Regions from separate parts of the Arthrobacter sedimenti genome, predicted to be linked through region 3. Evidence: riboswitches for the same ligand, from Rfam matches in the RefSeq annotation. Region 3 holds a riboswitch; each other region holds the start of a gene.

Region 1 (3,201 bases), on a different contig from region 3:
GCCCTGGCCTCGGGCATCGACGCGCGCTCCGACGACGGCCTTTCGGCCCGGCTGGACAGCGCCGCCGTGGCCGGGCTCCGCGCGCACCTGGACGGCAAGGTCACGGTCATGCTCGGACACTCAGGCGTGGGCAAATCCACCATGGTGAACGCGCTGACCGGGGCCGAGCGGGCCACCGGCGGAGTCAACGCGGTGACCGGCCGGGGCCGGCATACATCGTCGTCGGCCCTGGCGCTGCGCCTGGCGGACTCGCCGGCCGGCAGCTGGATCATTGATACTCCGGGTATCAGGTCCTTCGGCCTGGCCCACGTGGACCCTGACCGGATCCTGCGCTCCTTCCCGGACCTCTCCCCCGGCATCGAGAACTGCGAACGGGGCTGCAAGCACACGGCGACCGCAGTGGACTGCGGCCTTGACGACTGGGTGGCTGACGGACACGCAGGTCCCACCGGTCCCGCACGGCTCGCGTCGCTGCGGCGGCTGCTCGGCACGGATCCAAGGCTGGAAGCACAGGAAACCAAGGAGCTTGGCAGCGTCAACTGACGCGTTCTCCCCGGAAGAAGCGCGGGCAGACGGTAGTTTGGAACCATGATCCAACCCGCTTCGAGCTACAACGATGACCTGCGCCTGGCACATGTCCTGGCCGACTCCGTGGATGACCAGACCATGAGCCGCTTCAAGGCCCTGGATCTCCACGTTGAGACCAAGCCGGACCTGACGCCGGTCACCGATGCGGACAAGGCCGCCGAGGAAGCCATCCGCGGGCAACTCTCGCGTTCCCGCCCACGTGACGCGGTCCTGGGCGAGGAGTTCGGCAGCACGGGCCACGGTTCGCGGCGCTGGATCATCGACCCCATTGACGGGACCAAGAACTTTGTCCGCGGCGTTCCGGTCTGGGCCACGCTGATCGCCCTGGTGGATGAAGGCGAACCCGTGGTGGGGGTGGTCAGCGCACCGGCCCTGGGCAAGCGCTGGTGGGCGGCAAAGGGCATGGGCGCGTACATGGGCAGGTCCCTGGCGGCTGCCACCCGGCTCCGCGTCTCCAACGTCTCCAGCCTCGCCGATGCCTCCCTCTCCTACTCCAGCCTCACCGGTTGGAAGGAACGGGGGAACCTTGATGAGTTCCTGGGCCTCACCGAGGACGTATGGCGGACCCGGGCCTACGGCGACTTCTGGTCGTACTGCATGGTGGCCGAGGGCTCGGTGGACATCGCCTGCGAACCGGAGCTGAACCTCTATGACATGGCCGCCCTGGTGCCGATCGTGGTGGAGGCCGGGGGGCGTTTTACCTCCCTCGAAGGCGAGGACGGACCGTTCGGCGGGAACGCCCTGGCCACCAACTCCATCCTGCACTCAGAGGTCCTGCACCGGCTGAACCCTTACCTGGATGATTTGCTGTAACGGTTGACGTTCTCCCGGCAAAACGAATAAAGCGACGGCGGACACCTCCCAAAGGAGGTGTCCGCCGTCGTTTATTCGGACGAGCGTAACAAAGGGCTTAACAATTGCCGCGGGTTCAGCCTGGGCCGCCGCATGTCCTACGCTTTTATCCAGGTCACGAGTGCCAGCGCTAAACCCCGGTTTGCTGGCCGGCAACCCTCCATTCGCGGTGGGGTGCCCCGGGTGACGACCAGGCCGGTCCGGAGTGGATGCGGCAAGCGCGGATTCCACTATGCCGGAGTCCTGTAGTCAAGTGAGGTCTCTGTGACAACTGCCACCGTCTCCCCCCAGCCCGCCATCACCGAAGCCGCCGCTGCTGCTGAACTCCACGCCATTGCCGGCCGGCCCCTCGCGGCGGTCACCGGCGCGGAAATCCAGGCACCGCTGATCACCGGCGGGCACGTCCGGTACGCGAACCTCGACTGTGGCGCATCGGCCCCGGCGCTCTCCGTGGTATCCGCCTACCTCAACGAGATCCTGCCCTACTACGCCAGCGTCCACCGCGGGGCAGGCTACGCCTCCCAGATCAGCACCTCGGTCTACGAAAATGCACGCAGCATCGTCCGGGACTTCGTGGGCGGCCGGCCGGACGATTCGGTCATCTTCACCCGCAACACCACGGACTCGCTGAACCTCCTGGCAGGTTGCCTCCCCCTCACCGACGGCCGCCCCGACGGCGATGTGCTCTACCTGGACATCGAACACCATGCCAACCTGCTGCCCTGGCAGGGCGTACCGCACCGGAGCATCGTCGCCGCAGAGACGATCACCGGCACCCTTGACACCGTCCGCGCGGAGCTGGAGCAGGGCGGGGTCAGCCTGCTGGCAGTCACCGGCGCTTCAAACGTCACCGGCGAGATCCTTCCCATCCGGGCCCTGGCCGCGCTGGCCCACCAGCACGGCGCACGGATCGTGGTGGATGCTGCCCAACTCGCACCGCACCGCCGGGTGGACATCAGCGCCGACGGCATCGACTACCTCGCGTTTTCCGGCCACAAGCTGTACGCACCGTTCGGCGCCGGCGTCCTGGTGGGACGCCCTGACTGGTTGGACGCGGGCGTCCCGCACCTTGCCGGCGGCGGCGCGGTGAAGGAAGCAAGGCTCGACGGCGTCAGCTGGGCCAGTGGCCCGGCCCGCCATGAGGGGGGCTCACCGAACGTCCTCGGAGCCGCCACCCTGGCCCGAGCCACGCAGGTCCTCGCCGGGCTGGACCAGGACCGGTGGCACGCCCACGAATCGGCCATCCGCTCCTTCCTGGTGGAGGGCCTGCAGGACATCGACGGGGTCACGGTCCACCAGATCTTCAAGGACAGCAACCCGGAAACGGACACCATCGGCGTGGTCAACTTCTCCGTGGAGGGCTATGACGCAGGACTGGTGGCCGCCTACCTCGCAGCCGAGCACGGCGTGGGGCTGCGCGATGGACGCTTCTGCGCCCATCCCCTGCTGAAGCGCCTGGGCCTGCCGTCAGGCTCGCTTCGGGCAAGCTTCGGCGTCGGCTCACGGCTGGAGGATGCCGAACGCCTCCTCGCGGGCATCCGAGCGCTGCGCAGCAAGGGCTTGGGCTGGGACTACGTAGTGGACGCAGGCCGGTGGGTGCCCGCAAACGACGCCCGCACCTACCCGCACTGGGCACCCAACACCCCGGGAACGGCCGGCGCAGCGCCCTGCATCGACGACTAGGCAGCCTGGCGGGAAGAAGGCTGCTTCCCGGACGGCTGGAGGTGGTCCCATGCGGTAAATTCGAGGGGCAATCACCGG
Region 2 (3,201 bases), on a different contig from region 3:
TCCCCAGTTTAGCAAGCCCCGGGAAGCGAAACGCCGGCTGCCCCTTTCCGGTGATGGAAGGAACAGCCGGCGCCCGGACTGCAGGCGTATTTACCAGAGCCGGTTGGTGGCGCGGCGGGCACCCTCGCCCAACGCCTCCAGCTTGGCGAAGGCAATCTGCGGGTGCACGCGGCCGCCCAGGCCGCAGTCGGTGGAGGCAATGACGTTCTCCCGGCCCACCACGTCGGCGAAACGGACGATGCGGTCCGCCACCAGGTCCGGGTGCTCCACGACGTTTGTGGCGTGCGATACGACGCCCGGAATGATCACCTTGCCTTCGGGGAGCTTGGTGTCCTCCCAGATCCGCCATTCGTGTTCGTGGCGCACGTTGGCAGCCTCGAAGGAGTAGGCGCCGGCGTTGACCTGCAGCACGGAGCCGATGATGTCTGCGAACGGGATGTCGGTGGTGTGCGGGCCGTGCCAGGAACCCCAGCAGACGTGCAGCCGGATTTGCTCCTGCGGAAGGTCCCGGAGGGCCCAATTGGTAGCCTCGACGCGCAATTGGATGAACTTCAGGTAGTCCTCCAACGACGGTTCGGGGTTGATCTGGTCCCAGCTCTCGGCCAGGGACGGGTCGTCGAGCTGCACGGTGAGTCCGGCGTCGATGATCGCCTTGTATTCCTCCCGCATGGCGTCGGCACAGGCGTAGACCAGTTCCTCGTCGGACTTGTAGTACTCATTGGCCACCCGGGCGCAGGAGCCGGGGGAAAGCGAGGCCACGAAACCGTCGGAGAGGCCCGCAGCGGCCAGCCCGGTCTTCAGGTTCCTGATGTCCGACGCCACAAGGTCCTGGCCCGTGTACGTCAGCGGCCCGGCGATCTTGGGCTGGGTGACCGACTTGCGGTTTGAGAGGATGCCCGAGGACGGATCGCTATAGGCGTCGTTGAACTTCTGCCGGTCGCGGCGGTCCGGAAAGGAGGTCAGGACGATGTGGCCCGGCGAGGAGCGGTGGACTTGCGAGTCGGCCCAGCGGTCCACGTTGGTCGGTTCCAGGCCGCCGAGTCGGGAAAACGAGTAGTTCCACCAAGCGCCGTAGTCCACGGAAGTGGACATGGTGTGGCCGTACTCGCCGTCGTTGGCGATGTCGACGCCCAGGTCTTTTTGTCGCTGGACAATGTCCACCACCGAGGCCTCGAGGAGATCAAGGAATTCCGGGGTGATGCCGTCGGCTTCCTTGGCCGCATTTGCTGCGATGAGTTCCGGGGTGCGGGGGAGGGAACCGGCGTGGGTGACGCGGATGTGGTCGGTGTTCAGGGACATGCTGGAATCTCTCTTTCCATCGGTCCTGGCAGTAGCACCTTCGGCCAGCAGGACTCCTGCTGGACCGTGGTTGCTGCGGCGTCATCGAGCCAGGTCTCTCGGCCGCTCCGGATGGTTCCCTCTCACTTAAAGCGAGAAGCGCGGGTCTGGGCAAGTCCTGTCCGCTTTGTGTCGCACCAGATGCCGGCGCTTACTTCTTCTGTGCTGTTGGCGTACTTACAGCTTTCGTCCAGCGTATTGACAGATTCTGTCCAGCTTGGTTGGCTCTTGTCACAGCCAAATGAGGGAAACGATGGCTGACTGCCCACTCGCACGAAGCGCATCGCACCCAAAGAAGAGGTCATTCACCGTGAACAAATCCCTGGCAACCTTCAGGAACCTTGCCCTTTCCGGCGCCCTGGCGCTCGCCGTCGTGGCCGGACCGGCGCCGCTGGCCATCGCAGTGGGCGAAGGCCCCGGCTATGACGGCAACGGCCAGATCACCACAACAAAACTGGCCACCTATGACCAGATGGTTTCCTTCCTGAAGGACCAGGACGCCAAGCAGCCCGCCATGGAACTGGAAGTCATCGGCCAGACCGTGAAGGGCCGCGACATCCACCTGGTCAAGTACATTTCCGATCCGGCCAAGCCCACCATCCTCTACCTGACCCAGCAGCACGGCAACGAACAGCTCACCACCGAGGGCGCCATGGAGTTCATCAAGCACCTGGGCACCGGCAAATCGGCGGACATCCTCAAAGGCGTGAACATCCTGGTGGTGCCCATGCTTAACGCGGATGGCGCCATGGGGGACGTCAACTTCTCCCTGGACAACTACCTCGCCAAGGGGGACCGGCACCTCACCCGCTACAACGCCCAGGGCGTGGACCTGAACCGCGACCACGTGGCCAAGGTCCAGCCGGAAACCCAGGCGCTGCACAACAACGTGATGCGCAAGTACCGGATCGACTACATGATCGACCTGCACCACCAGGGCACCCGCGCCGAGCGTGACGGCAAGCTGGTCTCCGGCTCCATCCTGTACCCCACCACTCCCAACGCAGATCCCGCCGTCGTCGAAAAGTCGAAGCAGCTGGGCGCCGTGGTCTTCAACAACGTCGACTCGACCGGCTGGGGCCACCTGGGCAAGTACCAGGGCGGCAGCGCCGAGACCATCAGCCGCAACGGCATCTCCGTGGAATACGGCATCGCCACCTTGCTCTTCGAGATGCGCGGCATGTCCGACCACTACCTGGACGGCTACGCGCTGGGCCAGCGCAGCAACGGCTACCTGATCAAGCAGACGGTCACCACGCTGACGTCCACCGCCGCCGCCATTGCGGACGGTTCCATTGCCGACGCCGACACCTCCTTCTGGGACACCCTCGCCGAGCAGACGTCCCGGCCCGCCGGGGAGGCGGACGACGAATAGCGCGCCAAGGGCCGCCGCTGCCCTATACGCCTGAAGGGCAGCGGCGGGCCAAACGGTGGACAAAGTGCCCCATCGGCTAAACTTGGGTGGTAAGAGCCCCGGGACTCTTCCTTCGCCGTGCCGTGCTGCGGCCGCGCGAAGGCCGGTATGTTCGGGGCATTCTCATGAACGGCGCTGCATAGGCCTGCCACCTGGTGGCCGGACCCGGGCAGCCCGAACGAATGGGGGAGGATCCCATGCCAGCAATTGTGATCGTAGGAGCCCAGTGGGGCGACGAAGGAAAAGGCAAGGCCACCGATTTGCTGGGCGGCCGTGTTGACTACGTCGTCAAGCCCAACGGCGGCAACAACGCCGGGCACACCGTCGTCGTGGGCGGTGAAAAGTACGAACTCAAGCTGCTGCCGGCAGGCATTCTCAGCCCCAATGCCGTTCCCATCATCGGCAACGGCTGCGTTGTGAACCTCGAGGCACTCTTCCAGGAAATCGAC
Region 3 (3,201 bases):
CCAAGAGTGTGACTGGTTGTGACTTCCCGGCTTGCTGCCCGCCCCGTCTTACCGCCCGAGCGGAGGCCCGGCGTCGTACTTTGCCCGTCTAGGCGCTCTTCGCAGCCCTGAAGCCCGCTTCCAGGTCGGCGAGGATGTCGTCGATGTGTTCCAGCCCCACGGAAAGCCTGACGAGTCCCGGGTGCACCCCGGCCACAGCCTGCTGCTCCGGGGAGAGCTGGCTGTGGGTGGTCGACGCCGGGTGGATGACCAGGGAGCGCACGTCGCCGATGTTGGCCACATGGGAGTGCAGCTCCAGGGCGTCGACGAAGCGTTTGCCCGCCTCCGCTCCGCCGGCCAGGTTGAAGGCGACGACGGCGCCCGTCCCCTTGGGCCCGTACTTGCGGCCACGCTCGTACCAGGGGCTGGACGGCAGCCCGGCATAGGCGACCGATTCGACGTCGTGCCTTGCCTCAAGCCAGCGCGCCACTTCCGTGGCGTTGGCAACGTGGCGCTCCACCCGCAGGCTCAAAGTCTCCAGGCCCTGGGAAATCAGGAAGGCGTTGAAGGGCGAGACCGCCGAGCCCAGGTCGCGCAGGAGCTGGACCCGCGCCTTGAGGATGTAGGAGAAGTTGGCCCCCAGCGCTCCATCGGCTCCCAGATCGCGGGCGTAGACCAGCCCGTTGTAGGTGGGATCCGGGGTGTTGAAGCCTGGGAACCGTTCCGGGTCCTTGCTGAAATCGAACTTGCCGGAATCGACGATCACGCCGGCGATGGCTGTGCCGTGGCCGCCCAGGTACTTGGTGGCGGAATGGATCACGATGTCCGCGCCCCACTCCAGCGGGCGGATGAGGTACGGGGTGGAGAGGGTGTTGTCCACGATGAGGGGCACGCCGGCCTGGTGGGCGACTTCGGAGATGCCCTCGATGTCCAGGACGTCCTGGCGGGGGTTGGAGACCACTTCACCGAAGAAGAGCTTGGTGTTGGGCTGGACTGCGTTGCGCCACTGGTCCAAGTTGTCGGGGTCCTCCACGAACGTGACGGAGATGCCGAACTTTTTCAGGGTGTGGGCGAACAGGTTATAGGTTCCGCCGTAGAGGCTGGGGCTGGCCACGATGTGGTCGCCGGCCTCCGCGATATTCAGGACCGCGAACGTTTCAGCGGCCTGGCCGGAACTCAGCAGCAGCGCTGCCAAACCACCTTCGAGGCTGGCGATCCGCTGTTCCACTGCGTCCTGCGTCGGGTTGCCGATGCGGGTGTAGATGGGCGCGAGTTCGGACAGTGCGAAGCGGTTTGCCGCGCTCTCGGCTGTAGGGAACACGAAGGACGTGGTCTGGTAGATGGGCAGGGCACGGGCTCCCGCGGCACTGTCCACTTCCTGGCCGGCGTGGATCTGGCGGGTTTCGAAGGACCAACCGTTGGACATCCAAATCTCCTTTGACATGGGCCCGGCATGCTCACCGGCAGTGCGGGCCGCGCTTGCTGCCGACTCTTGCCGGACAGCCAAGTCTTCACCCGGGGCACCCCACCGCGGATGGAGGGTTGCCGGCCAGCGAGCCGGGGCTTGGCGCTGGCACTCATGACCTGCGCCAAGTCTAGGAACAGCGTTGTTGCTGTGAACAGGATTGTGACGAACATGGTCTTTTCGGCGGCCTCCCCATGGCCATTGAGTGCGCGCAAATCCAGTAAGGGTACCCTTAGCTGAGAGCCGCATCACAAAGTGCCAAGATGTTGCCATGCGCATGGATCACGTCTCTTACGCCTGTGAACACGACGGCCTCGCGGCCACCACCGAACGTATTGCAACTGCCCTCGGCGTTGAGGCAGTGAAGGGCGGGGTACACCCCCGGTTCGGAACCCGGAATATGATCATCCCGCTCGCCGGTCACAAGTACCTCGAGGTTGTGGAGGTCCTGGACCACCCCGCATCGGACAAGGCACCGTTTGGACAGGCCGTAAGGGCCCGATCCGCGGCAGGCGGCGGCTGGATGGGCTGGTGCGTCGAAGTGGACGACCTCGCCCCTTTCGAGGAACGCCTCGGCCGCTCCGCTGTCAACGGCAACCGCAAGTTCCCGGACGGGCGCGAGCTGGTCTGGAAGCAGATCGGCATCCTGGGCCTCATTGCCGATCCCCAGGTCCCGTACATGCTCAAGTGGGAGGGTGATCCCTCACTTCACCCGTCCAACGCCTACGAGAGCAGCCTCAAGATGAGCTGCCTGACCATCGCAGGCTCCGCCTCCCGGGTCACCGAGTGGCTGGGTGAGCCGGTGGAGAAGCCGCTTGAGGACGTTGCGGTCGAGTGGGTCGCACCTCACGGGACGCCGGGCATCCTGTCGGTCACGTTCGAAACCGCCAACGGGGCTGTCACTCTCTGACGCTCCAGCTTCCCTTGTTGGGAGATGAGTGCGCCGGGTCCATGCCCGGATAATCTTCGGCCGCCATGAGGTGGTGACAACGGCGTCACCACCTCATGGCGGCCGAATTCATTTAAGCAGCGGCTGCTTTCGCCTGGTCAGAGCCGCGGATTTTTCTGCGCCATGCATGTTCCTTTGCGCGCGCCGGGCGTCTGGGCTGCGGCAGGGAACCTTCGCATAGAAAACGTACGACGGCGGCTGGCGGGCTTTGTGCTCCGGCTGGCGCGCTCCGGCGCTGCATCTATTCCTTTTCGCACCACATATATTCCTGCGCCACGCATATTCCTTTTCGCGACGAGTATATGGGGCTCGAAAAGGAACATGCGCGGCGAAAACGTACGACCGCGGTACTAGACTGGCGCGCCCCCGGGCGCCGGTCCATGCCGTAAGTCTGCATGACAGGTTTGAATGTCAGTGCCTCGAGGGACGATGTTCGTATGGGAATCAGCAGGGGTGTGGGGGCAGGTGCGGAAGGCGTTCATGCCTCCGTGGCCGCTCTTGATGCCTTGGACCGGGAGGATGGGTTCCTGGCCTCCGGCACTGCTGTTGGTTCGGGTGCAGCTGTTGGTTCCGGTGCTGCTGCTGTTGGTTCCGGTGCTGCTGCTGTTGGTTCCGGTGCTGATGTGTTGCAGCGGCGGTATGAGATCCGGCTGGAACGGCTCGAAGTTATCGCCCGGCTGGAGGCGCGGCTGTCCGCGATGAAGGCACGGGACTCAGCCGAGGCCGTCGGGTTTCAGCAGGCCATGACACCGCCGGACGCGTCCCTGCACGACCGCACCTACGCGGAGATGTCCGTAGTGGAGGAAAT
Region 4 (3,201 bases), on a different contig from region 3:
CGTGAGGTCCACAACCCGTCCGAAGTCCTCCTTGGCTTTGGGCCCGTACACCATGCCCACCACCAGTCCGGAGAAGAGGACAAACAGCTCTGCGCCTGACACGAAGCCCACTGCCTCCTGCGTGAGCAACTGGAACAGCGAGGCCATGCCCAGGTGGTTGACCACCACAAAGACGATGGCCATGCCGCGCAACAGGTCCACGCGCGAGTCCCTGGTGGAAGGATCCTGGTAGCTCCAGGCCGTGGCTGCATTGATCCTGCGCGGAACCTGCCACAGGGCCACCAGAAGGATGAGCATGGCAGCGGCAACAGTCCAGGCAGCAGGCCCGGAAAGTGTGTTGGCGCGGACATAAGTGCCGGTGGATGCCTGATCGGTCACAGGGCCGGTGACCATCGGCGAGGCTTTCAGCCGATCCGCCGCCGCTTTGGCAATGTCCGGGCTTCCGGTGAGCAGCCAGCTGATGCTCGCCACCCCGGTGTCCCTGGTGCTGGTGCGCTCATCCCACACGACGGCGGCCGTGCGGCCGAATCCCGGGGAGGTGGCAGTTCCCACCACCTGGTCCCACCAGCCGGTTTTGATGTCGGCTTCGGGTGCGCCGCCCGTTGAAGGGCTGTAGAAGGCCGACGTCTGGAGCAGGAAGGGTTTCCGGCGCCCCTCTGAATAGGTGCCGTAGAAGTTTTCGCCCCCGGAGGCTGTCAGCATCTCCTGGAGTTCACCGGCCCGGGGCACGGTGTTGACGGCGGCTCCGCCGGCCGTGTCGTCGTGGTAGGCGGCAAGACCCACCCAGTCCACGGCGTCGTCGCCCGGGTAATACGGTGCGTAGGCGTTATCGCTCCCGTTCCAGGCCCCGTCCCCGTTCGTGTCCAGCAAAGCGAACCCGTCGCTTCCCGGCTGCGGCGCGTTCCGGCTCCGGTCAAAGGGGTAGTCCTTGCCCAGGTAGGGTGACCACACCATGGCGACCCGGCCGCCGTCGTCCTTCTTGAATGCCTTGGACACTGCTTGGAAGGCCTGGCGGTACGCGGCGGGCTGCTGGCCCCAGCCCACCCAGCTGGTGTTCATGTCAGGGGCAAACCGGATCAGCAGCTGCCCCTTGAACCCGGAGGTGAGGCCGTGCACCTGCTGTGCGAAGGCTTCGGCCTCGCTGGTGCCGAGCTGGTCCAGCGGCACCGACGGCTTCACCGTGAGCAGGGCGTGGGAGCCTTTGGCTGCGGCCTGCTGCAGGAAGCCGTCGATGTCATTCCGTTCCGAGTCACGGAATGGAATGGTGATGTCGTGTCCGAAGACAGCGGGGCTGGCACCCAGCCGGTCGCTGAAGCCTGCGGCGGTATCCTCGCCCCACTCGAGGACCGCACCCAACCACGGCTTTCCGTTTTCAGGTGCAGTCTGGGCCGCCTGCGCCGGACCTGCCGGCGCCAGCACGGCCAGGAAGGCGATGACGATGGTTGCCAGATAGGCGACGGCAGAACGCGGACGGTTCCGCCAGACGGCGTGGTGGTGCGATGTGACTGCCCGCATGTTGCAAGGACCCCCCGGTACTCATTGCTCTGCTGCCCGTTGCTTAGGCGACGGGGCGGTGCCCCCGGTAAGACTTTATCGGGCGGCGGGCCTTCGCGTGTCGCCTGGGCGTCCGGCGAATTACGGAACATGACGACGGCGGCCGTGCGGCTCGGGAGCGCAGGTGTTACGTTTTTGGGGAGTAATGAGTACCGGCGCCAAGCCCTGACTGGCCGGTCGGCAACCCTCCCTTTCGCGGCGGGGTGCCTCAGGTGAATACTCGGCATATCGACCCATTCGAGCTGCAAGCGTGAAAGAAGGAGATCCGTCGTGTCTGACGCACCCGCCCCTGACGAAAGACTGTCCTACCGCCTGATTACCGGCGCGGACACCCGTGAGTTCTGCGAGCGGATCTCCGCTGCACTCGCCGACGGGTACGTGCTGCACGGCAGCCCTGCGGCAACCTTCAACGGCACCACCGTCATCGTGGCGCAGGCCATCGTCCTTCCGGCCGCCATCGCCTCGGCGGATGCCGCCGTGGCCACTGCCGTGGACGAGCTCGAGGGCGAGTTCGACGGCGAGGGCCACGCATGAGCTACGCCGGAGACCTGACGCCGCAGGAAGCCTGGGCCAAGCTGGAGCAGGGCGCCGTCCTGGTGGATGTCCGCACCGAGGGCGAATGGGCCCACATCGGCATCCCCGACACCAAGGCCACAGACAACGACCCCCTGTTCATCCAGTGGACCTTCCCCGGCGGCATCCCCAACCCGGACTTCATCAAGGACCTGACGAACCAGGCACCGGAGGATCCCCAGGCGGAACTGGTGTTCCTGTGCCGCTCCGGCAAGCGCTCCATCGCCGCGGCCACCGCCGCCACCCAGGCGGGATTCACCGCCTACAGCGTCCTCGAGGGCTTCGAAGGCGATCCCGACCGCTTCGGCGAGCGGACCGTCAATGGCTGGAAAAACCGCGGCCTGCCCACCAACCTCGGAAAGAACTAAGTGAGCTTCAACCAAGACGCCCCCGGCTGGAACCCCGACACCCAGGCAGTCCGCGGCGGGCTGGACCGCAGCAACTTCCAGGAAACGTCGGAGGCCATCTTCCTCAACTCCGGCTTCGTCTACGAATCCGCGGCCGCTGCTGAACGCGCCTTCACCGGCGAGGATGAGCGCTTCGTCTACTCCCGCTATGGCAACCCGTCCGTGGCCACCTTCCAGGAACGGCTCCGGCTGCTCGAAGGCACTGAAGCATGCTTCGCGACGGCGTCGGGCATGTCCGCGGTGTTCACGGCCCTGGGTGCCCTGCTGGCAGCCGGCGACCGGGTAGTGGCCGCACGCTCGCTGTTCGGTTCCTGCTTCGTAGTCCTTAACGAGATCCTGCCCCGATGGGGTGTGGAGACGGTGTTCGTGGACGGGCCGGACCTGGACCAGTGGCGCGAAGCGCTCTCCAAGCCCACCACGGCTGTCTTCTTCGAATCCCCGTCCAACCCCATGCAGGAAATCGTGGACATCGCCGCTGTCAGCGAACTGGCGCACGCCGCCGGGGCCACCGTGGTGGCGGACAACGTCTTCGCCACTCCCCTGCTGCAGCGCTGCGGGGACCTCGGCGCCGACGTCATCGTCTACTCGGGCACCAAGCACATCGACGGGCAGGGCCGGGTGATGGGCGGTGCCATCCTGGGCACCAAGGAGTTCATCGAGGGACCCG

What was found. A riboswitch is a leader RNA that binds a small molecule or an ion and turns the genes downstream of it on or off. The one in region 3 is predicted to bind S-adenosylmethionine.
Region 1: it holds a riboswitch for S-adenosylmethionine, as region 3 does, so the genes downstream of both, ACFO0G_RS00945 (aminotransferase class V-fold PLP-dependent enzyme) here and ACFO0G_RS07170 (bifunctional o-acetylhomoserine/o-acetylserine sulfhydrylase) in region 3, are expected to answer to the same signal.
Region 2: it holds a riboswitch for S-adenosylmethionine, as region 3 does, so the genes downstream of both, ACFO0G_RS15905 (cobalamin-independent methionine synthase II family protein) here and ACFO0G_RS07170 (bifunctional o-acetylhomoserine/o-acetylserine sulfhydrylase) in region 3, are expected to answer to the same signal.
Region 4: it holds a riboswitch for S-adenosylmethionine, as region 3 does, so the genes downstream of both, ACFO0G_RS12125 (DUF1737 domain-containing protein) here and ACFO0G_RS07170 (bifunctional o-acetylhomoserine/o-acetylserine sulfhydrylase) in region 3, are expected to answer to the same signal.

Annotation. Positions count from the first base shown of each region.
Region 1 covers NZ_JBHSDQ010000001.1:205,340-208,540, forward strand. Annotated here, with positions in the region: gene rsgA (ribosome small subunit-dependent GTPase A) at 1-543, shown strand, start outside; gene hisN (histidinol-phosphatase) at 589-1,401, shown strand; SAM riboswitch class IV at 1,554-1,667, shown strand; gene ACFO0G_RS00945 (aminotransferase class V-fold PLP-dependent enzyme) at 1,705-3,123, shown strand.
Region 2 covers NZ_JBHSDQ010000007.1:97,006-100,206, forward strand. Annotated here, with positions in the region: gene ACFO0G_RS15905 (cobalamin-independent methionine synthase II family protein) at 91-1,299, opposite strand; SAM riboswitch class I at 1,313-1,417, opposite strand; gene ACFO0G_RS15910 (M14 family zinc carboxypeptidase) at 1,649-2,713, shown strand; gene ACFO0G_RS15915 (adenylosuccinate synthase) at 2,950-3,201, shown strand, end outside.
Region 3 covers NZ_JBHSDQ010000002.1:426,640-429,840, reverse strand. Annotated here, with positions in the region: gene ACFO0G_RS07170 (bifunctional o-acetylhomoserine/o-acetylserine sulfhydrylase) at 89-1,405, opposite strand; SAM riboswitch class IV at 1,450-1,564, opposite strand; gene ACFO0G_RS07165 (VOC family protein) at 1,716-2,354, shown strand; gene ACFO0G_RS07160 (HNH endonuclease signature motif containing protein) at 2,831-3,201, shown strand, end outside.
Region 4 covers NZ_JBHSDQ010000004.1:331,378-334,578, forward strand. Annotated here, with positions in the region: gene opgC (OpgC domain-containing protein) at 1-1,515, opposite strand, end outside; SAM riboswitch class IV at 1,696-1,811, shown strand; gene ACFO0G_RS12125 (DUF1737 domain-containing protein) at 1,825-2,088, shown strand; gene ACFO0G_RS12130 (rhodanese-like domain-containing protein) at 2,085-2,495, shown strand; gene ACFO0G_RS12135 (O-succinylhomoserine sulfhydrylase) at 2,496-3,201, shown strand, end outside.